3 regions of the Caballeronia sp. EK genome follow, and region 2 is predicted to be linked to each of the others. Evidence: predicted binding sites of a transcription regulator. Region 2 holds the regulator's gene; each other region holds the start of a gene.
What was found. Region 2 encodes HrcA, which represses chaperone genes, less so after heat shock. Its sites were predicted from a motif close to TTAGCACTCNNNNNNNNNGAGTGCTAA; they were not measured.
Positions count from the first base shown of each region.

Region 1 (7,610 bases), on a different contig from region 2:
GGGTGATGCCCGTTATCGCGCCCGTCGCGACGTTGATCAGCAACTTGTCCCACATCGTGCCGAGGATGTTGTCGCTCACCGTGGTCATCAGACCCGACGCATTGAAGGCTTCGGCAATCGCCTGCACCCGCGCGGTGAGCTGGCCGTCGAGTTCGCCGATGTAGGTCAGTTTCCCTTTCACGCCGGACTGTATGTGTCCGGGCCCGCGCAGCACGCCGCCCACGTACGTCTTGCCCGCCAGCACGCGCTCGCGGCCCACGACGTCGGCGAGCACGTCTTCATGGCCGAGGCCGTTCTGCAACGAAAGCACCAGCGTTTCAGGTCCGATGAGATCGAGCGCGCCGCGCATGGCCGAATCGGTATGGAAGGACTTGACCAGCACGACGACCAGATCCACGGCGCCGACTTCGGCGGCTTTAGTGGCCGCGCGCACTTCGACGTGTCGGGAGCCATCGGCATCGTCGACTTGCAAGCCGTCGCGACGCATCGCATCGACGTGCGCCGGCGAGCGGTCGATCAGCCAGGTTTCGTGACCGCCCTGCGAGAGGGTGGAACCGATGGCGCAGCCCAGCGCGCCGGCTCCGAGAATTGCGATCTTCAATGGCGTCTCCCTGATGTGTTGACGCCACGATAGGAGTTGCCGCTCATCATGGCAATGCAATAGCTACAATGACGTCATTGCGTATGGTAATAACGCCATGATTCCGACCGAACTGCCGGACCTGAAGCTGCTGCAGCTTTTCGACCTTCTTTACGACGCTCGCAACGTCACGCGCGTGGCCGAGAAGCTCGGCCAGAGTCAGCCGACCATCAGCATCTGGCTCGGACGTCTGCGCGAGCATCTGCAAGACCCGTTGTTCATTCGCACGCCGGGCGGCATGGCGCCGACCCCGCAGGCCGATGCGCTGATCGGGCCGTGCCGGGAGATTCTCGAATCGTTGCGGCGCTTCACCGCGTGGGAGATCGCCTTTGATCCCGCCACGGCGAAGCGACGGTTTCGCATCTGCATGACCGATGCGAGCCATATCACGCTGCTGCCGCGAATGCTTGCGCATGTCCGCGCCCAGGCGCCGGGCATTCGTCTGGAGGCGGCGAGAATCGACGGCAACACGGAACGTGCGCTGGAGTCGGGCGAGGCCGATCTGGCCGTCGGCCATGTGCCCTGGCTAGGCGGCGGCATCTACCAGCAACAGCTCTATACGCAGGACTGGGTGTGCCTGACCAATCCGCATCATCCGCGTGTGCGCGCAAGGCTGGGTGTGAAGCAGTACCGCGCGGAAGGCCACGTCGCGATCGCGGCAGGCACCGGCGCTCAACTGCTGGAGCAGGCGCTCGTGCGCGAGCAGATCGAGCGGGATGTCGTTCTGGAATTGCCCGGCTTTCTCGGGCTGGGCGCGATCATCCAGACAACCGATTTGATCGCCACGCTGCCGCGGCATATCGGGCAGACGCTCGCGAAGGTCAATGGCCTTTCGCTTCATCCGTGCCCGATTCCCGTGGAGGGTTTTGCCGTGCGGCAGCACTGGCACGCGCGGTATCACCATGAAGCGGGCAATCGCTGGCTGCGCGATCTGATGGCACAGCTATTCAGCAGCTTGCGCTGAGCGCGATCGCGCGATCAGGCGTCGCGTTCGTCAGTCGCCGACGCCGCCTGCCACAAGGCAAATTCGCCGTGCGCGAGTTCCTGCTTGAGGAAGTCGATGCAAACGCGCACATTTGGCAACTGCGCGGCGCGCGCGGCCGACGACGACGCCGGAAGTGCTGCGCTTGAGCCCATCCTCTTACGAGAAAGCGACATGACGACGACACCTCAATTCGGCTGGTGCGGGCCGCTGCAAAACGCGAGCTTGATGAAGGAGGCTGGGCTCGACTACATCGAGGCGCAGCTCGTGCCGATGAAACTCGAAGACGACGCATCGTTCGCCGATGCAAAGGCGCGGGTGCCTGACCTGCCATTGCCCGCGAGCGCCTTCAGTTATTTGTTCCCGCACGATGCGCGCATCGTCGGTCCGGAGAAAGACGAGCGTCGCAATCGTGCGTATTTCGATCGCGTCGTCGAATTGCTGACGATTGCGCGAGCGCGCGTGGTCGTGCTCGGCAGCGGCTGGACGCGCAACATTCCCGAAGGCTGGACTCAGGCGCAGGCGGAAGACGAATTCCTGAGCGCGCTCGAATGGTGCGCGGACGCCTTGCGAGGCAGCGGCACCACGCTCGCGATCGAGCCGTTGAATCGCAAGGAGTCGAATCTGGTGAACAGCGTCGGCGATGGCGCGCGGCTCGCGACGAAGCTGAACCGGCCCGAAGTGCGCGGACTTGCGGACTTCTATCACATGGACGAAGAGAATGAGCCGCTCGACGAGTTACGCGAGCATTGCGAGTGGCTCGCGCACATTCATCTCGCCGACACCGGCCGGCTGAATCCGGGCACGGGTTCGTACGATTACCCGAGTTTTTTCGGTCATCTCAAAGCACGCGGTTATCAGGGTTTGCTCAGCGCGGAGTGCGGCTTCAAGGGTGAACCGCTGGCGTCGATGCGCGAGAGCGTGAACTTCATGCGGCAGGCGTGGAACGCCGCATAGCAAAGTGACGGCGGTACCCATCGTTTACCCTAGCTATGCCGATCATTCGCGCTCCGTCGAAAACTTATTCAGGCGCGAAATGTCCGACGGAGTCCCCGCGCAACACGCCGAACACGAAGCGCAAAGTTCGATAAATCCGGCCACTACGGGATTCCCCGCTCGTACCCTCCTTGAAATTGTCAAACTCGGTCCATATAATTAGCACTCACTGCACGAGAGTGCTAACAAGATTGCCGTCCGGCGAGATTGTTCTCAACGGACGGGTTTTCCCGCGTTTTCAGTCTCAATCAAGAGAGGAGTGTGTATGAACCTTCGTCCTTTGCACGATCGCGTCATCGTCAAACGTCTGGACCAGGAAACCAAGACCGCATCGGGCATCGTGATCCCGGAAGCAGCGGCTGAGAAGCCGGACCAAGGCGAAGTTCTGGCCATCGGCCCGGGCAAGCGCGATGACAAGGGCGTGCAGAACGCCCTCGACGTGAAGGTCGGCGACCGCGTCCTGTTCGGCAAGTACGCTGGCCAGACCGTCAAGGTCGACGGGCAGGAACTGCTCGTCATGCGCGAAGAAGACATCATGGCCGTTCTGGTCAAGTAAGCATCCTTCCTGCACGTTCGGCTTCGCCAACAAGCCGCAGCCCGTTTCGGGCGCGCTGAGCGAAGCCGGAAAATCGAATCGAATCAAGGAGTTTGGATATGGCAGCTAAAGAAGTCACTTTTGGCGATTCCGCACGCGCCAAGATGGTCGAAGGCGTGAACATCCTCGCCAACGCCGTCAAGGTCACGCTGGGTCCGAAGGGCCGCAATGTCGTGCTCGAGCGCTCGTTCGGCGGCCCGACGGTCACCAAGGACGGTGTCTCGGTCGCGAAGGAAATCGAACTGAAGGACAAGCTCCAGAACATGGGCGCGCAAATGGTCAAGGAAGTGGCTTCCAAGACCAGCGACAACGCAGGTGACGGCACCACGACCGCTACCGTGCTCGCGCAATCCATCGTTCGCGAAGGCATGAAGTACGTCGCATCGGGCATGAACCCGATGGACCTGAAGCGCGGCATCGACAAGGCCGTCACCGCAGCAATCGAAGAACTGCGCAAGATCAGCAAGCCCTGCACGACCAACAAGGAAATCGCGCAAGTCGGCTCGATCTCGGCGAACAGCGACACGTCGATCGGCGAGCGCATCGCTGAAGCGATGGACAAGGTCGGCAAGGAAGGCGTCATCACCGTCGAAGACGGCAAGTCGCTGCAAGACGAGCTGGACGTCGTGGAAGGCATGCAGTTCGACCGCGGCTACCTGTCGCCGTACTTCATCAACAACCCGGACAAGCAAGTCGCCGTTCTGGACAACCCGTTCGTGCTGCTGCACGACAAGAAGGTCTCGAACATTCGTGACCTCCTCCCGGTTCTGGAACAAGTGGCGAAGGCTGGCCGTCCGCTGCTGATCATCGCGGAAGACGTCGAAGGCGAAGCGCTCGCTACGCTGGTCGTCAACAACATCCGCGGCATCCTGAAGACGGTTGCCGTCAAGGCTCCGGGCTTCGGCGACCGTCGCAAGGCAATGCTGGAAGACATCGCGATCCTGACCGGCGGTCAAGTGATTGCGGAAGAAACCGGCCTGACGCTCGAAAAGGCGACGCTGGCTGAACTGGGCCAGGCGAAGCGCATCGAAGTGGGCAAGGAAAACACGACGATCATCGATGGCGCTGGCGAAGCCGCGAACATCGAAGCGCGCGTGAAGCAAGTGCGCACGCAGATCGAAGAAGCGACGTCGGACTACGACCGTGAAAAGCTGCAAGAGCGCGTGGCCAAGCTGGCTGGCGGCGTTGCGGTGATCAAGGTCGGCGCTGCGACCGAAGTCGAAATGAAGGAAAAGAAGGCACGTGTCGAAGACGCACTGCACGCAACGCGCGCAGCTGTGGAAGAAGGCATCGTGGCGGGCGGCGGTGTTGCGCTGATCCGTGCTCGCCGTGCGATCGACGGCCTGAAGGGCGCCAACGCCGATCAGGACGCAGGCATCAAGATCGTTCTGCGTGCAATGGAAGAGCCGCTGCGCCAGATCGTCACGAACGGCGGCGAAGAAGCTTCCGTCGTGGTGGCGGCTGTTGCTCAAGGTACGGGCAACTACGGCTACAACGCGGCCACCGGCGAGTACGGTGACCTGGTTGAAGCCGGCGTCGTCGACCCGACGAAGGTCACGCGCACCGCGCTGCAAAACGCGGCATCGGTGGCAGGCCTGCTGCTGACGACCGACGCAGCCGTTGCCGAACTGCCGAAGGAAGACTCGCCGATGCCTGGCGGCATGCCCGGCGGTATGGGCGGCATGGGCATGGACATGTAATCTGGCTTCGGCCGATTGCATCGGCGCGGACTTCGAAAGAGGTTTCGCGCCGTGCCAAGAAAAAACCCGCAGCGATGCGGGTTTTTTTTCGTCCATACCAAGGCTATTTGTTCATCTCGTCGCGAAGTTTCTGCGCGGCAGCCTTGTAATCGTAGGTCGGATAAAACTCCGTTCGATAGCCGCCCCACGCGGTGCTCTCGATCGCGCGGTTCACTTCGCGCAGCCGGTCGGCGGGGACGCGCAGCGTCACCACCTGCCCGATGCCCATCATCACGTACCACGACACCACCTCCACGCCCGGCGGCGGAAACTGCTTGAAGTAGCCTTGTTCCTTCAGTTGCTGATTGATCTGCGGCAGCGTCTTCGATTCATCGTGCTTGAGGAAGATCGTCAGCAGGAACGTGCCGTCGCCCGCGGGCGCGGCGCCGGGCGGCGGCGCGGCATTCTGGGCGTGAGCGGGCAGGGCGAGATTGAACAGCGAAACGAACAGCGTGGCTCCAAGCAAACGGGCGATTCGTGCTGCCGGCTTATGCATCGGGAAACCCTCCGTAGCGTCGAACGTGGTCAGACTTTGTGATGAATCCGCAACCGCTCCATCAGATGCAGCGCGTTGGGCTGCGCATGGCCCTCGGCGGTGTTATCGAAGATGCACCAGACTTCGGGCGTCTTTTTCGCGCGGTTATGCAGGGTGCGCGCGAGGTCGTCGAGATAGGTGTAGTCGTAGGAAGATTTGTAGAGCTCGGGCGAGCCGTGCAGCCGCACATAAACCAGCGACGCGTCCGCGCGATGCTTGATCTCGCATTCGTCGGGGATCGGGTCGGCGTCCACGTACGCGATGTGATGCGCCTTCAGCAGCGCCGCCGCGTGCGTCGTGAACCAGCTATGCTCGCGCGCCTCGAATGCGACCGGCAGCTTCGTGCGTTCGCGCAGGGCCTTGAGAAAAGTTTCGGCGATGTCGTGATCGAAGGGCAGGCTCGGCGGCAATTGCACGAGCCAGCAACCGAGCTTGTCGCCCAGGTGCCCGGCTGCCTGAAGGAATTCATCGAGCAGGGAAGCGGTATCGACGAGACGCGCATCATGCGTGATCGCCTTCGGCAGCTTGACCGAGAAGCGGAACGATTCGGGCACGCTCTCGGCCCAGTGCGCGTAGGTCTGCTCGCGATGCGGCTTGTAGAAACTGGAGTTGATCTCGACGCAGGTCAGCACATGCGAATAGCGTTCGAGGTGCGTGCCTTCGTGCGGAAAGCTCGCGGAGACGGCGCTCGACAGGCCCCAGCCCGCGCAGCCGATGCGGATTGCGCCTTGCGGGCCGGGCTTGTGCAGATGGGGCAGTCGATATGGCATGCGCTCGCGTCGCCTCCCTTATTGTTCGGGTGTCAGTGTCGGGCTTCTCCGGGCAGCCCCGTCGGATCATCAGGTAGCGCGGATGTTTCGCCGTCTTCGTCGGCGTCGTTCGAGCGCGCCCAGAAGAAGCGGTCCGGCAGATACGCGCCCATGCCGGGCCGAAAAGCGGCGCGCGCAGCCTGGAACACATATTCCTGCGCCTCGCGCGCGGCCTCGGCGGGCTCCTGGCCGTTCGCGAGCAAAGCGGCGACGGCCGAACCGAGCGTATCGGTCAGGCCCATGATGCGCTGCACGCCGCGCTCCCAGGTGTCCTGCCGCACTTGCCCCTCTTCGCTGTAGAGCGTGTTCACATGCCGGTGCGTGCCGGTTTCCATCGCGAGCACGTACTCGCAACCTTGCGCCAGGATGTGGGAAATCGCGGAATCGAGCGTCGGCGATTCGGCGTCGCTGTCCGGCTGGGCGAGCTGCAGTAACGTGGCGTGATCGGCGATCAGCATGGTGGTCTGCGGCACGAGCAGATCGGCAAGCGATTCGCGGAGTTCGTCGGCGGACAATACGTGTTCGTCGTCGAGCGTGAAATCGGGCGCGAGGATCAGCGGCACGTCGTCGTAATCGGACACGACTTCGGCGATGGCCGATACGAGTTCCGCGCGCGTCGCCGCACCGATCTTGAACGCGGCGATCGGCATGTCCTCCAGCAACATGCGCGCCTGGGTCGCGACCGTGTCCGGATCGAGCCCGGTCACTTCATCGCAGGTGGCGGAGTCGCGCACCGCGTAGCCGGTGAGCACGGTCGCGCCGTGGCAGCCCATGCTTGCGAGCGTGAGCAGGTCGGCTTGCAGGCCCGAGCCGCCCGTGGGATCGAAAAGGCCGAAGGTGAGTACGATCGGAGGGGAGTCGCCGGTCATGGCAAAAACGGACATTATGGTATTGATTGCTTGATTGGACGGTCGGCTCTAAGGGCACTCGCCCGCGCCTTGTGCGCGTGAGCGAATGCCCGCTCGGTCATGTCTGATTATGCGGCCTAATGTCGCCCGGCTGTTCTCTTTGCGCACTTTTTTCGGGCGCGCGAGCCTGGGTCGCGGAAAGCCGTCGCGGTGACCGTTTCGACCGATATCACGATGCGCGCACCCCGGACGGCCCGCTTGCTAGGCATCGACACGGCAACACGGTACCATCATGTCCTAATTTCAACCGACCTATCGACGCGGCATAAGTATGGAATACAGAAGCTGGATGTGCCTGATCTGCGGCTGGATCTACGACGAGGAGGCGGGATTGCCCGAAGAGGGCATCGCGCCGGGCACGCGCTGGGAGGACGTTCCGATCAACTGGACCTGTCCCGAATGCGGA
Region 1 covers NZ_JACSUE010000005.1:385,631-393,240, reverse strand. The annotation lists gene IAG25_RS17340 (ketopantoate reductase family protein) at 1-601, opposite strand, end outside; gene IAG25_RS17335 (LysR family transcriptional regulator) at 699-1,604, shown strand; gene IAG25_RS17330 (sugar phosphate isomerase/epimerase family protein) at 1,797-2,579, shown strand; gene IAG25_RS17325 (co-chaperone GroES) at 2,884-3,174, shown strand; gene groL (chaperonin GroEL) at 3,273-4,913, shown strand; gene IAG25_RS17315 (hypothetical protein) at 5,017-5,448, opposite strand; gene IAG25_RS17310 (DUF72 domain-containing protein) at 5,478-6,257, opposite strand; gene thiD (bifunctional hydroxymethylpyrimidine kinase/phosphomethylpyrimidine kinase) at 6,290-7,165, opposite strand; gene IAG25_RS17300 (rubredoxin) at 7,476-7,610, shown strand, end outside.
Region 1: IAG25_RS17325 (co-chaperone GroES) is a predicted target of HrcA. The motif match lies at 2,778-2,804, and genes of this name have one in related genera.

Region 2 (7,610 bases):
ACGAAGCTGCGCTCAAGACCGCGCTGCGGCGTCTGCGAACCGACGTGTTCTGCACGGTGATGGAGCGTGATCTCGCGGGCGCGGCCGACGTCGCCGAAGTCACCGGCGCGATGACCGATCTCGCCGAAGTCACGGTGCGGCGCGCGCTCGCGGTGTTGTCGGCGGATCTCGAAGCGCTCTTCGGCGAGCCGCGCGGACCGGACGGCGAGCGGCTGACGCTCGGCGTCGTCGGCATGGGCAAGCTCGGCGGGCGCGAGCTGAACGCATCGTCGGATATCGACCTGATCTTCGTTTATGAAGAGGACGGCGAAACCTCGGGCGGCACGCGCTCGGCACTCCCGACGCAGGAATTCTTCACACGGCTCGGCAAACGTCTGATCGGCGCGCTCGCGGAGATCACGCAGGACGGCTACGTGTTCCGCGTCGATATGCGGCTGCGGCCCAATGGCGATTCCGGCCCGCTCGTGTGCAGCCTCGGCATGCTCGAAGAGTATTTCTACGTGCAGGGCCGCGAGTGGGAGCGCTACGCGTGGATCAAGGGGCGGCTCGTTTCGGAGACGCAGAGCGATTCCGCGAAGCGCCTCGCGAAGCAGCTCGAAGCGATCGCGACGCCGTTCATCTACCGGCGCTATCTCGACTACGGCGTGATCGCGGCGATCCGCTCGCTGCATCAGCAGATTCGGCAGGAAGCGCGGCGGCGCGCGTCGATGCGTCCCGACAAGGCCGACGACATCAAGCTCGGACGCGGCGGTATCCGCGAGATCGAGTTCAGCGCGCAGGTATTCCAGTTGATTCGCGGCGGCCAGGCAGCGGATTTCCGAATTCGTCCGACGCTCGCGGTCCTCGAACGCGCCGCCGCCAATGGCCTGCTCGCGCCCAATGTGTGCGAGGCGCTGTCCGACGCGTATCTGTTCCTGCGCACGGTCGAGCATCGGCTGCAGTATCGCAACGACGCGCAGACGCACGCGATGCCCGTCGCGGACGACGAGCGCACGCTGCTCGCGAAGTCGCTCGGTTTCGCGGACTATGCCGCGCTGATGGACAAGCTCGACGCGCATCGCGAGCTCGTCGAGCAGCAGTTCGACGCGATCTTCGCCGACAAGGTGAGCGGGCAGGGCGGCTGCGGCGTCTCGGAGGATTCGGCGGCGTCGTGGATCTGGAGCAGCGCACTCGCCGACGACTCCGCGCAGGAAGAACTCGCCGCGCGTCTCGCGGAACTCGGCTTCGCGGACCCCGCGCCGGTGCTTTCGCGTCTGACGGGCGTGTGGAATTCGGCGCGTTATGCCGGCTTGCCGTCGCAGAGCCGGGAGCGCTTCGACATCGTCGCGCAGCGGGCGCTCGAAGCCGTGCAGTCGATCGATGCGGGCAAGCGCGGCGACATCATCGTGCGTCTGTTCGATCTGCTCGAAGCCATCGGCAAGCGCGGCGCGTATCTCGCGCTGCTGACCGAATATCCGGCGGCGCTGGAGCGCGTGCTGTCGGTGCTATCGGGTTCGCGCTGGGCGGCGGGCTATCTGATCCGCCATCCGCAGTTGCTCGACGAATTGCTCGACGACGAAGCCATCGCCAGCCCGTTCGACTGGTCCGAGTTCAAGCGCTCGCTGATCGCGCGGCTCGACGCCGCCGAGGACGTCGAACATCAGATGGATCTGCTGCGTCATGCGCATCAGGCCGAAGTTTTTCGCATTCTGCTGATCGATCTCGCCGGTCATCTGAGCGTCGAGCATGTGAGCGACCGTCTTTCCGAACTCGCCGACGCCGTGCTCGACGTGACCGTGCGCACCGTGTGGAAGCAGTTCCCGAAGCGGCATCGCGAGACGCCGCGCTTTTCGGTCATCGCGTACGGGAAGCTGGGCGGCAAGGAACTGGGCTACGCGTCGGACCTCGATCTCATCTTCCTTTACGACGATGACGACGACGCCGCCTCCGACATCTACGCGATGTTCACGCGCCGCCTCATCACGTGGCTCACCGCGGCGACGGGCGCGGGCACGCTGTTCGATGTCGATTTGCGCCTGCGCCCGAACGGCGAATCCGGCCTGCTCGTGACCGACCTCGCAACGTTTCGGCGCTATCAGATTCGCGAGGGCGACGCGGCGAACACCGCGTGGGTCTGGGAGCATCAGGCGCTTTCGCGCGCACGTTACAGCGCGGGCGACGCGGAAATCGGCGCGGAGTTCGAGAAGATTCGCGCCGACGTGCTCGTCATGGAGCGCGACGCCGCCGCACTGGCACGCGAGATCGCGTCGATGCGCCAGCGCGTCGCCGACGGCCATCCGAATCGCAGCGAGCTGTTCGACCTGAAGCACGATCGCGGCGGCATGGTCGATATCGAGTTCATCGTGCAGTACTGGGTGCTGCTGCATACGCGTGAGCATCGCGCGTTTCTGCGCAACGCGGGCAACATCACGCTGCTCAAGATCGCCGCGCAAAGCGGATTGATCGCCGAAGATCAGGCCGATGTGATCGGCGCGGCCTACCGGCACTACCGCAAGCTTCAGCACACGCTGCGGCTCGACGGCATGGAGAAAGCGCGCGTCGATCCGGCCGAGGTTCAGGCCGAACGCGACGCGGTGACGGCGTTGTGGAATCGGGTGTTCGCCGTGGCGGGCTGAGCCCGGCGTTCAGGCGGCCAGCATTTCCTTTGCGTGCTTGCGCGTGGTCGCGGTGATTTCGAGGCCACCGAGCATGCGCGCCACTTCCTCCACGCGCCTGCTCTTGTCGAGCGGCGTTACCGTGCTCACGGTGCCGCCGGCATCGTCGGGCGACTTCGCGACCTGGAAATGCTGATCGCCGCGTGCGGCCACTTGCGGCAAATGCGTGACGCACAGCACCTGACGGTCGCGCCCGAGTTGATGCAACAGACGCCCGACCACTTCCGCGACACCGCCGCCGATGCCCGTGTCCACTTCGTCGAAGATGAGCGTGGGCGTCGGGCTCGCGGTGCTCGCGATCACGGCGAGCGCGAGGCTGATGCGCGCCAGTTCGCCGCCCGACGCGACTTTCGCGAGCGGCCTCAACGCGACGCCCGCGTGACCGGCGACGCGGAACTCGATCTGCTCCAGCCCGTTCGCACCGCCTTCCGCGAGCGGCACGAGCGCGACGTCGAAGCTGCCGCCCGCCATCGACAATTCCTGCATGCCGGCAGTGACCGCGTTCGACAGATGCTTCGCGGCCTTTGCGCGCGCCTTCGACAGCACTTTGGCCTGCGCCAGATATTCGGCTTTCGCTTTCTCCGCTGCGGCGTTGAGCGCGTCGAGATCGGCAGCGGCGTCGAGATCGGCGAGCTGTTGGCGGCGCGCGTCGTGTTCTTCGGGCAGCGTCTCGGGCTGAAGGCGGAACTTGCGCGCCGTCGAGTGCAGTTGATCCATGCGCCTTTCGACTTGTGCGAGCCGGTCGGGATCGAGTTCGAGCCTCTGCGCGTAGTGCGACAGCGAATACGACGCCTCCTGCAACTGGATTTCCGCCGGTTCGAGCGACGCGAGCACGTCGTTCAGCGCGGGATCGATATCGGCGAGACCGCGCACCTTCGAGATGATCGCGCCGAGCTGCGAGATCATCGCTTCGTCGGATTCGGAGAGCGCGCCGAGTGCGCCCTGCACGCCGTCGATGAGACTCGCCGAATGCGACAGCCGATGATGTTCCGCGCTCACTTCCTCCCATTCACCGGGCTGCGGCGCGAGTTTGTCGAACTCGCTCAGTTGCCACGCGAGACGCTCGCGTTCCAGTTGCAGTTCGCGGTCGCGGCTTTGCGCGGTCTCGACGGCCTGCTGCGCATCGCGCATGGCGCGCCACGCGCGATTCACCGCGCCGGCGGTATCGAGCAACTGCGCGTGCGTGTCGAAGAGTTCGCGTTGCGCGTCGGGACGCATCAGCAACTGATGCGCGTGCTGCCCGTGAATGTCGACGAGCATTTCGCCCACTTCGCGAAGCTGCGCGAGCGTCGCTGGCGTGCCGTTGATGAACGCGCGCGAACGGCCGCCCGAATCGATCACCCGGCGCAGCATGACCGAGTCGCTGTCTTGCGACAACGCGTGCTCGTCCAGCCAGCGCGTGACTTGCGGATGCGTGCCGAATTCAGCGGTGATATCCGCGCGCGCCTGGCCCGTGCGCACGACGCTCGCGTCGCCGCGGGCGCCGAGCGTGAGTGCGAGGGCATCGATCAGGATCGACTTGCCCGCGCCGGTTTCTCCCGAAAAGACCGTGAAACCTGGATCGAAATCGATGTCCAGGGTGGCGACGATGACGAAATCTCGAATGGAAAGATGACGGAGCATGGACGCTTCGGGGAAGGGGAATTCGGGAAGTTCAGAGAGAAGAGGCGTCCTGCGACGGATGCTCGTTCCAGTGCAGCTTCTTGCGCAACGTCGCGTACGAGCTGTAGCCGACCGGATGCAGCACCGGCACCGTGTGCTTCGAGCGCCGCACTTCGATCGCGTCGTTCAGTTCGACGGCGGTGAACGACTGCATGTCGAAATTCACGTTGACGTCCCGCCCGCCGATGATCTGGATGGTCACCTTCGAATCGTCGGGCAGCACGATCGGACGGTTCGACAGCGAATGCGGCGCGATCGGCACCAGCACGAAGCCCTGCAACTGCGGATGAAGAATCGGTCCCGCCGACGACAGCGCGTAAGCGGTCGAGCCGGTTGGCGTCGCGACGATCAGACCATCCGAGCGCTGGTTGTACATGAAGTGGCCGTCGACCGACACGCGCAACTCCGCCATGCCAGAAAAGCCGCTGCGATTCACCACGACGTCGTTGAACGCCAGCGCGTGATAGATCGGCTTGTCGTCGCGCATGATGCGCGCTTCGAGCAGGCTGCGCTCCTCGCGCTCGAACTGGCCGGCGAGCATCTGCGGGATGATCTCCTGCATCGCCTTCAACGGAATGTCCGTGATGAAGCCGAGCCGCCCGTGATTCACGCCGATGAGCGGCGTCTTGTACGGCGCGAGCTGCCGGCCGATGCCGAGCATGGTGCCGTCGCCGCCGAGCACGATCGCGACGTCCGCGCGCGCGCCCATCTCCGCGATGGAGAGCGCCGGAAACTCCGTCACCTCGACATCTTTCGCGGTGCCTGCCTCGAACACGACCTCGAAGCCTTGCTGCGCCAGAAGACCGGCGAGCGATCTCAGCGGCGCCTCGATGCCCGGCGTGTTGGTGCGCCCCACGAGGGCGACGGTCTTGAATTGGCCAATTTCCATGCCGGCATTACACCATAGTCAGAGAGCGAAAAGAACCGCGGGCGATGGCGGACGAGCGTGCTGCGACGGGACCGCACGACGCCGCACGGCACGCCCGTCGTTTATCGCTAGAATGGAGCGGACGTTGAACGCAGCGCACACGGCGCGGCTCGCCGTCCTCCGACTCGTTGAGCTAAAATTTCCCCATGCTAGACCCACGTGCACAAACCCTCCTGAAAACGTTGATCGAGCGCTACATCGCCGAAGGTCAGCCGGTCGGTTCGCGCACGTTATCACGCCATTCCGGTCTCGAACTGAGCCCCGCGACGATCCGCAACGTGATGTCGGATCTCGAGGAGCTCGGCCTCGTCTCGAGCCCGCACACGTCGGCGGGACGCATCCCCACGCCGCGCGGCTACCGGCTCTTCGTCGACACGATGCTGACTGTAGAAGCGCCGCAAGACGAAGCCATGACCACCGCCGTCAAGACCCGCCTGCAGGGCGAGGAGCCGCAGAAAATCGTCGCGGCGGCGGCGAGCGTGCTGTCCAGTCTGTCGTCGTTCGCGGGCGTCGTGCTCACGCCGCGCCGCAGCCACATGTTCAAGCAGATCGAGTTCATGCGGCTGTCGGACAAGCGCATTCTGCTCATCATCGTGACGCCCGAAGGCGACGTCCAGAACCGCATGATGGCGACGCAGCGCGACTACTCGCCCTCGCAGCTCGTCGAAGCCTCCAATTACATCAACGCGCATTTCGCGGGCCTGTCCTTCGACGAAGTGCGCCGCCGTCTGCGCGAGGAAATCGATCAGTTGCGCGGCGACATGACCGCGCTCATGCAGGCGGCCGTGGTCGCGAGCACCGCCGAGACGGACCCCATGGACACCGTGCTCATTTCCGGCGAGCGCAATCTGCTCGAAGTGGCGGACCTCTCGTCCGACATGGCGCGGCTGCGCAAGCTTTTCGATTTGTTCGACCAAAAGACGAGCCTCCTTCAACTGCTGGATGTATCGAGCCACGCGCAAGGCGTGCAGATCTTCATCGGCGGCGAGAGCAATCTCGTGCCGATCGAGGAAATGAGCGTCGTGACGGCGCCTTACGAGGTCAACGGGAAGATCGTCGGCACGCTCGGCGTGATCGGCCCGACGCGCATGGCGTATAACCGCGTGATTCCAATCGTGGACATCACCGCGCGCCTGCTCTCGATGTCCCTCAGTCATCAGTGACGCCATCTTGGCGCGGCACGCAAGGCTGCGCCACTAGGCCGTTCGGCCAATGATGCCCGCGTGAGGCCGCCGCTATAATGGTCTTCAACTTTTAGACGACCACCCTTCCGGCCCGCTTGCCCTATGCGTTTCGACCTCGAGTTGCCCTCGCAGCCCAGCGCTTCGCATCGCGTCGCGGTGCTGCTGATCAATCTCGGCACGCCGGACGCGCCCACGCCGCGGGCGGTGCGCAAGTATCTGGCGCAGTTTCTGTCCGATCCGCGCGTCGTCGAAATTCCGTCGCTCGTGTGGCAGGTCATTCTGCGCGGACTGATTCTGCCGTTTCGCGGACGGGCGTCGGCCAAGAAATATGCGCAAGTGTGGATGCACGAAGGCTCGCCGCTGCGCGTGCATACGGAAAAGCAGGTCGAGGGTCTGCGGCGGCTGTTCGCGGCGAACGACTATCACGTGATCGTCGACTATGCGATGCGCTACGGGTCGCCCGGCATCGGCGCGATGCTGAATCAGTTGAAGCTCGAAGGCGCCGATCGCATTCTTCTCTTGCCGATGTATCCGCAATACTCGTCGTCCACGACAGCCACCGCGTTCGACGATGCCTTCGCCGCGCTCAAACGCGTGCGCAATCAGCCGGAAATCCGCACGATCCGCCATTACGCGGATCATCCCGCGTATATCGGCGCGCTTGCCGAACAAGTGCGCGACTATTGGCGGCATCACGGCCAGCCGGATTTCGCCGCGGGCGACAAGCTCGTCCTGAGCTTCCACGGCGTGCCGAAACGCACGATGGATCTCGGCGACCCGTATCACGACCAGTGCCAGTCGACCGGCGCGCTACTCACGGCCGCGCTCGGGCTCACGCCGGTGGAATGCCGCGTCACGTTCCAGTCGCGCTTCGGCCGCGCGGAGTGGCTTCAGCCGTACACCGCGCCGACGGTCACGGAACTCGGCGCGGGCGGCGTCGCGCGCGTGGATGTGTTCTGTCCCGGCTTCACGGCGGATTGTCTGGAAACGATCGAGGAAATTGGCATCGAGGTGCGCGACGCGTTTCTGAAGGCCGGCGGCAGGCATTTCCACCGGATTCCCTGTCTGAACGCGACGCCCGCGTGGATCAAGGGGCTCGGCGAAATCGCCGCGCAGCATCTGCAGGGATGGCCCGTGCAGACCGTGCAGCCGCTTTCCGCGGTGGCCTGAGCACGGCTTTTT
Region 2 covers NZ_JACSUE010000009.1:202,168-209,777, forward strand. The annotation lists gene glnE (bifunctional [glutamate--ammonia ligase]-adenylyl-L-tyrosine phosphorylase/[glutamate--ammonia-ligase] adenylyltransferase) at 1-2,615, shown strand, start outside; gene recN (DNA repair protein RecN) at 2,625-4,277, opposite strand; gene IAG25_RS26850 (NAD kinase) at 4,309-5,205, opposite strand; gene hrcA (heat-inducible transcriptional repressor HrcA) at 5,391-6,407, shown strand; gene hemH (ferrochelatase) at 6,531-7,598, shown strand.

Region 3 (7,610 bases), 170 kb from region 2:
TTACGCGCAGACGGTCGCCGCAGCGCTCGGCGTGGACGCAAACGTGAACTGGTTCGAAACCGCCGTGACGGCGGGCGGCGATACGGCGGCGTTCGTCGGCTGCCGCGTCGGCGACGGCCAGACGTGCTTCGGCGTCGCGGTGCATGCGAATCCGGCGCTCGCTGTCGCCGATGCGGTCGTGAGCGCGGTGAACCGTTCCGGGCGCGTCGTGGAGGACGTGCGGCAGGACGAAGCCGTCGAAGCCTGACAAACCGCGCGCGTGGCTATTCGAGCGCCACGCGCGTCGCCTGCAGTGCGAGCAGCTGCCATTGGCCCTCGGTCTGCACGTGAACGGCGGTATAGGCGATCGGAAACAGAAGCGCGCCGTTCTTCGACTCCATCTCGATCAGCGCGCGGCCCGATACGAGGCACGTGTCGCGGCCGGCGGGCAGCACGTCCTGCGACTGGATCTCGATCTGACGATAGCGGCGGCGGCCTGCGGTGATCGCGTCGATGAACTGGCGCTTCGTCTCCCGCTTGCCGTTCGTGTGGACGTAGCTGACGTTCTCGGCCAGCAGCGCGTCCAGCGCCGGGCCGTCGCCCTCGACCATCGCACGGAAACGGTCACGCTCGAGGCCGCGGATCGCCTCAATGGTTTTTGCCGGCATCTGTCGAGTCCTCTTGCGTCGAGGAACCGATGCGCCGGCGCCTCGTCAGAAGTTGTATTGCAGATATAGCTGGCTGAAATTTATACCAGGATTCGGCTCTTTGATACCGCCGTTCGACAGATGCTGGAAACGAAAGCCCGCCTGATAGTTCTGCTGCGCGCCGAAGATCATGCCGACGCCCACCATGTCCGCGAACTGGAACGCCGAGCCCACCGAGAAATTCTCCGTGATGCGCGTATGTGAGAGCAGCCGCACGCCGACGCCCGCCTCGATGAACGGCCGGAAGTAGCCGGAGCTCTTCACGAAGCGCACCACCGGCGTAATGCCGACCTCCCAGATGTTCGGGTGGACTGCGTTATCCTCGGTCGTGTGCCAGTAGGACACGTGCCCTTCGCCGATGAGCGTGAAGTGGAATCCGCCGATCTCCCACCAGTTGAGGCCCGGATCCCAGGCCACGCCGAGGTCGGCTTTCTTGATGTCGCGATCGGCGACGCCGCCGGCGATCTGAAGGCCGAAACGATCGGCGTGAGCTGCCGCCGACGCAAGGCCGAATGCGGCAAGAACCGCCACGCGGGAAAGCGGACGTTGCCACGAACTCTTGTTTTTATGCATGAGCACCCCAATTACTCCGATGACGGGCGTGTTTCATTAAGAGCGTTGTCTCGCGATTCTAGAGACGTTTTTCAGAATTTGCAGGAATCGCAACCACCGTCTCCGTTTGTTGAATTTTCTTTCGCCGCAGCGCACAAAAGCGGTAACGGATTCGAAAGCAGCTTCATCACCGGTACTTTCTTCCGCTTATCATGCAACGGTCTGTCCTATTGACCTTGCTAATTCGATAGTTTTTGTGGGAACTCCCACATTCCCCTCCGCTCTAACACTTAGCACTCGATGAACCGGAGTGCTAATATCGTGTCTGACCTGTCGCTGTTGTTAAGCGGCGAGTGAATTGTTGATAAGGAGCTTATGAGCGTGACCAATGCGATGACCCTTCCGAATGTCGTGAACTCGGCACCTGCCAAGGCATCTTCGGCAGGCGCGCTGACGTACGCACAGTCGTCGATGCTGACCGGCCAGATCGGCAACATCGATTCCTACATACAAGCAGTGAACCGTATTCCGATGCTCCCGCAGGCGGAGGAACGTCAGTACGCCACCGAGTTCCGCGAGCAGGGCAACCTGAACGCCGCGCGCCAGCTCGTGCTTTCGCACCTGCGGCTCGTCGTGTCGATCGCCCGTAACTATCTCGGTTACGGCCTGCCGCACGCGGACCTGATCCAGGAAGGCAACATCGGTCTGATGAAGGCCGTGAAGCGCTTCGACCCCGAGCAAAACGTGCGCCTGGTTTCGTACGCCATGCACTGGATCAAGGCCGAGATCCACGAGTACATCCTGCGCAACTGGCGCATGGTGAAGGTCGCGACGACCAAGGCGCAGCGCAAGCTGTTCTTCAACCTGCGCAGTCACAAGACCAGCCACTCGGCGTTTACGCCGGACGAGATCGAAGGTCTCGCGAGCGAGCTGAATGTGAAGCGCGAGGAAGTCGCGGAAATGGAAACCCGCTTGTCGGGCGGCGATATTGCGCTCGAAGGCCAGGTCGATGACGGCGAGGAAGCGTTCGCGCCCATCGCCTATCTGGCGGACTCGCACAACGAGCCGACGAACGTGATTGCCGCGCGCCAGTTCGACAAGCTGCAGAGCGACGGCCTTGCCGAAGCGCTCGAATCGCTGGATGAGCGCAGCCGCCGCATCATCAAGGCGCGCTGGCTCGACGTGCAGGACGACGGATCGGGCGGCAAGACGCTGCATGAACTGGCCGACGAGTTCGGTGTATCGGCGGAACGCATTCGCCAGATCGAGGCGAGCGCAATGAAGAAGATGCGCTCGGCGCTGCACGAGTTCGCGTAACGCCTGACTGTGTCGTAGCAAACATTGAAAAGCCCGCCGTCCATAAGACAGCGGGCTTTTTCTTTTGCCCTGCGCTGGAAAAGAAAACGGCACCCGAAGGTGCCGTTTTCTTTCAACCATCGATTACCGCATCAGGCAGGCATCGGCGCCGCGCCGCCGCCACTGCCCGACAGGCGTGCGGACAGTTGCGTCGCATAACGTTGGGCCGCCGCGCCCACGACGATGTGGAACGTATCGGCCGACACCCACGCGACATCCAGCGACGACAGACGCTGACGATCCACCGACGACGGATCGCGCACGACCACGCGCAGGCGCGTCTGCGCAACCGCGTCGAGCGATGCGACATTGGTCGCGCCGCCGAACACCGCGAGCCAGCGGAACGGGTCCGGATCGAGCGGGCCGGGCGTCTGGTCGACGCTCGCCGCCGCTGCCGCCGGTTGCGCCGGCGTCGATGAAGCGGGCGTCGCGCCGCGCGTCGACGAATGCTCGAGTTCGCTGCGGATTTCATCGGCGATCAGGTCCGCTTCCGGTCCGATGATCACCTGCACGTTGGTCGCGCCGCGCTTGAGCACGCCACGCGCGCCGACGGTCTTCAACTGCGGTTCCGACACCTTCTCCGTATCCACCACCGACAGACGCAGACGCGTCGTGCAGGCATCGACGAGCGTCAGGTTGGACGCGCCGCCGAGCGCCGCAATGTACCTTGCGGCGCGCGTGTTCGACGCCGCCACCGCCGCGCCAGGAACCGGCGGAATCAGGCCGCCAGCGACCGTGGTATCGACATCGGTTTGTGCATCGGTCGTGGCCGGCTCGCGGCCCGGCGTCGCCATGTTGAACTTGCGGATGAAGAAGCGGAACAGACCGTAGTAGATGACGAAGTAGACGACACCGATCACGAGCGCCAGCCAGCCGCGCTGCGACAGGCCGTAGTTCAGCACGTAGTCGATCGCGCCCGCCGAGAACGTGAAGCCCAGATGGATGCCGAGCGCCGAGCAGATCGCGAGCGACAGGCCCGTCAGCACCGCGTGGATCGCGTAGAGAACCGGCGCGAGGAACATGAAGCTGTACTCGATCGGCTCGGTCACGCCCGTCAGGAACGCGGTCAGCGCCATCGAGAACAGCAGGCCGCCGACGACCGCGCGGCGGTCCTTCGGTGCTTCATGGAACATCGCGAGACACGCGGCCGGAAGGCCGAACATCATGATCGGGAAGAAGCCGGTCATGAAGCCGCCCGCGGTCGGATCGCCCGCGAAGAAGCGATGCAGGTCGCCGTGCACCACCGCGCCGCCGCCCGGAGGCGTGAACGAGCCGAACACGAACCACGCGAGCGAGTTGATGATGTGGTGAAGGCCCGTCACGAGCAGGATCCGGTTCAGCACGCCGAACACGAAGGTGCCGAGCGCGCCGGCCGTCGTCAGCCAGTTGCCCGCCGTGTCGATGGCCGCCTGCACCGGCTGCCATATGTAGCCCAGCACGATGCCGAGTATCAGACACGCGACGCCTGTGACGATCGGCACGAAGCGCTTGCCGCCGAAGAACGCCAGATACTCGGGCAGCTTGATGTCCTTGTACCGGTTGTACATGTAACCCGCCACCATACCGGCGATGATCCCCGACAGCACGCCCATGTTGAGCTTGTCGTTGATGTCCTTCATCACGGCCACTTCGATGAGATAGCCGATCGCGCCGGCGAGACCCGCCGTGCCGTTGTTGTCCTTCGCGAAGCCCACCGCCACGCCGATCGCGAACAGCAGCGGCAGATTGGTGAAGATCGCATCGCCGGCGTCGGCGATCATCTTGATGTTGAAGACGTCGGGCTGGCCGAGACGCAGAAGCAGGCCGGCCACCGGTAATACGGCGATTGGCAGCATCAGCGCGCGACCTAGTCGCTGCATCTTTGCAAACGGGTTGGCGTCCATCGGGTTCTCCAAAAATATAGGTCTTGTCGTTACTGCTTCGGGGATTGCTGAAAAGACATCCGCGAACTAGTCCTGCGGCCAGATTTCGCGGCTTGCCGCTCTTACTGCCTGCGCCGATTCGAGCGCGAGGCAGTCCTCGGCGCGCTGACGGCACAGTTGGTAATCGAGATTGCGCACGCGCGCCTTGATGCCGGGCACGGAACCCGGATCGACCGACAATTCGGTCACGCCGAGACCGACGAGCAAAGGCGCCGCGACCGGATCGCCGCCGAGCGCGCCGCACACGCCGACCCATTTGCCGTGCTTTTCCGCGCCCTGCACCGCCGCCTTGATGAGGCGCAGCACGGCGGGATGCAGGCCGTCGGACTGCGCGGCGAGATCGGGCTGGCAACGGTCCATCGCGAGCGTGTACTGCGTGAGATCGTTGGTGCCGATCGAGAGGAAATCCGCGTACTTCGCGAGTTGATCCGCGAGCAACGCCGCCGACGGCACTTCGATCATCACGCCCACTTCGACCGGCTCGGTGAGGCCGGCTTCGCGCGCCAGTTCGTCGATGCGCGCACGCAGGCGCTGCAGTTCGCCTGCATCCGTCACCATCGGCAGAAGGATGCGCACCGTGCCCAGCGGCTTGACGGCGAGCAGGCCGCGCAACTGATCGTCGAGCAGATCGGGGCGCACTTGCGCGAGGCGGATGCCGCGCAGACCGAGCGCCGGGTTTTCTTCGGGCGGCAGCGTCAGATAGTCGACTTCCTTGTCCGCGCCGACATCGAGCGTGCGGATGATCGCGGTGCGGCCCTGCAGCGCATCGACGATGCCCTGATAGCTTTCCGCATGCTCCGCGACCGTCGGCGCCGACTGGCGATGGATGAACAGCAGTTCGGTGCGCAACAGGCCGACCGCATCCGCGCCGTTTTCGACGGCGGCTTTCGCGTCGTCGAGCGTCGCGATATTCGCGGCGACTTCGATATGACGGCCATCCTTCGTCGATGCGGTTTGTTGCGAGAGCTTGCGATTCGCCTCGCGCACGCCCGCGAGACGTTCGCGTTCGTTGCGCGCGCGTTCGACGTCGAGCGCGGTCGGCGCATGCTCGACGCGTCCCGCCGATGCATCCACGACCACTTGCGTGCCTTCGGGAATCGCGTGCAGCGCATCGCCGATGGCGACGAGCGCCGGAATGCCGATCTGCCGCGCGATGATCGCCGCGTGCGAGGTTGCGCCGCCGCGCGCCATCACGAGCGCGGTGACGCGCGTGCGGTCGATCGAGGACAGATCGGACGGCGTGAATTCCGTGGCCGCGAGGACGGTCTCTTCGGGCAGCTCGCGCGCCGCCGTGTTGCTCAGACCGAGCGCGCGCAGCACGCGCTTTTCGATATCCCGCAGATCGGCGGCGCGCTCGGCGAGCAGGTCGTCCTGCACGTTCGAGAGCAGCGCGATCTGCGCGCGGATCGCCTCGCGCCACGCGAAGCCCGCGCTCTTGCCGAGGCTGATCAGATCGCGTGCGGCATCGAGGAGCGTCGGATCTTCGAGCAGCACGCGATGCACCGCGAAAATGCCCGCTTCGCCGACGGCCCCGCGCTGCGACGCGGTGCGCACGGTTTCGCCGAGTTCGGCATCGACCTGAGCGATGGCTTTGTCCAGCGCGCGGCTTTCCGTCGCCGATGAACCGCTCGGCTGTTCGGGCGGCACGATTTCCTGGTCGTCCCAGCGCACGAGCTTGCCGACCGCGATGCCCGGCGCCGCGCATACGCCGGCGAGCGTATTGGGCGGCAGCGGCTCGCCCGATCCGGCCGGCTTCGCGACCGGCGCGGGCGACTTCGCGCGCGCGGGCGTCTCTTCGACTTCGCCTAGCGCCGCGCGCAGCAATTCGGCGGCGACGGCTTCGATCGCCTGTTGCGCCTGCCCGCCGATAGCCACCAGTTCGATCGTCGCGCCCTCGCCCGCACCGAGCCCGAGCAGCCCGACCACGCTTTCCACGGGCGCCTTTCTGCCTTCGTAGCGCACTTCGACCTTCGCGTCGAAACCGCGCGCCGCTTCGCGCGCCCGCGCCGCCGGACGCGCATGCAGACCGCCCGCATGCGCCAGCGTCAGGCTACGACGCGCCTCTTCCAGCACGTTGACGCCCGTGCGCGCCGTCTCGGCTTTCTCGCCTTGTTTCGCGCGCAACACCAGCATGCGCGAGCCGGCCTTGAGCACGCCGCGGCCGGCGCGATCGATGACGTCGAAGGCATCGCCGTTCGCGACCGCGATCACCGAGACGAGGCTCGGCGCGTGTTGCGCGACGAAGTCCGCATCGAACTCGATGAGCGGATCGCCCGCGCGCACCGTCGCGCCCTGCCCGACTTTCGGCGTGAAGCCCTTGCCGCTCAGCTCGACCGTGTCGATGCCGATATGCACGAGAATCTCCGCGCCCTCCCTGGTGCGCAGCGTCACCGCGTGATGCGTGCGCGCGAGATGCGTGATCGTGCCGTCGCAGGGTGAGACGAGCACGTTATCGAGCGGATCGATGCCGATGCCGTCGCCGAACATGCCCTCGGCGAACACGGGGTCCGGCACATCGGCGAGCGGCACGACGGGACCGGTGAACGGCGCGAGCAGCACGACGTCGTTCGGGTTATCGATGGAATGGTTCAACAGTGACTCCTCGGCACGGCGCATCGGCTATCTCACTCAATGGGTTTCGGTGACCTTGTTCAGGTGGCGCGGCGCGTCGGGATTGCGCCCGCGCGCGGCGGCCAGACCCGCGGCCATTACATAGAACGAAAGGATCGCGGCGATCGGATCGAGCGCCGGGTGATCGGTCGCGACGAGCGGCAGTTCCGCTTCGGCGACATCCTCCGGCGCGGCGAGCAGCACGCGCGCGCCGCGAGCGCGCATATCGGCGGCAAGCTGGATGAGACCCGCCTGCTCCGGCCCGCGCGGCGCGAACACGAGCAGCGGATAGTCGCGGTCGATGATTTCCATCGGACCGTGGCGCACTTCCGCGCTGGAGAACGCTTCGGCCTGGATGCCCGAGGTTTCCTTCAGCTTGAGCGCGGCTTCCTGCGCGATCGCGAGGCCGAGGCCACGGCCGATCACGATCATGCGATCGACGTTCGCAAGCTCGCTGACGGCGCGCGTCCAGTCGAGCTTGCCC
Region 3 covers NZ_JACSUE010000009.1:32,184-39,793, reverse strand. The annotation lists gene leuA (2-isopropylmalate synthase) at 1-247, shown strand, start outside; gene IAG25_RS26090 (nuclear transport factor 2 family protein) at 264-647, opposite strand; gene IAG25_RS26085 (acyloxyacyl hydrolase) at 693-1,259, opposite strand; gene rpoH (RNA polymerase sigma factor RpoH) at 1,620-2,555, shown strand; gene nagE (N-acetylglucosamine-specific PTS transporter subunit IIBC) at 2,687-4,477, opposite strand; gene ptsP (phosphoenolpyruvate--protein phosphotransferase) at 4,544-7,132, opposite strand; gene IAG25_RS26065 (SIS domain-containing protein) at 7,145-7,610, opposite strand, start outside.
Region 3: rpoH (RNA polymerase sigma factor RpoH) is a predicted target of HrcA. The motif match lies at 1,529-1,555, and genes of this name have one in related genera.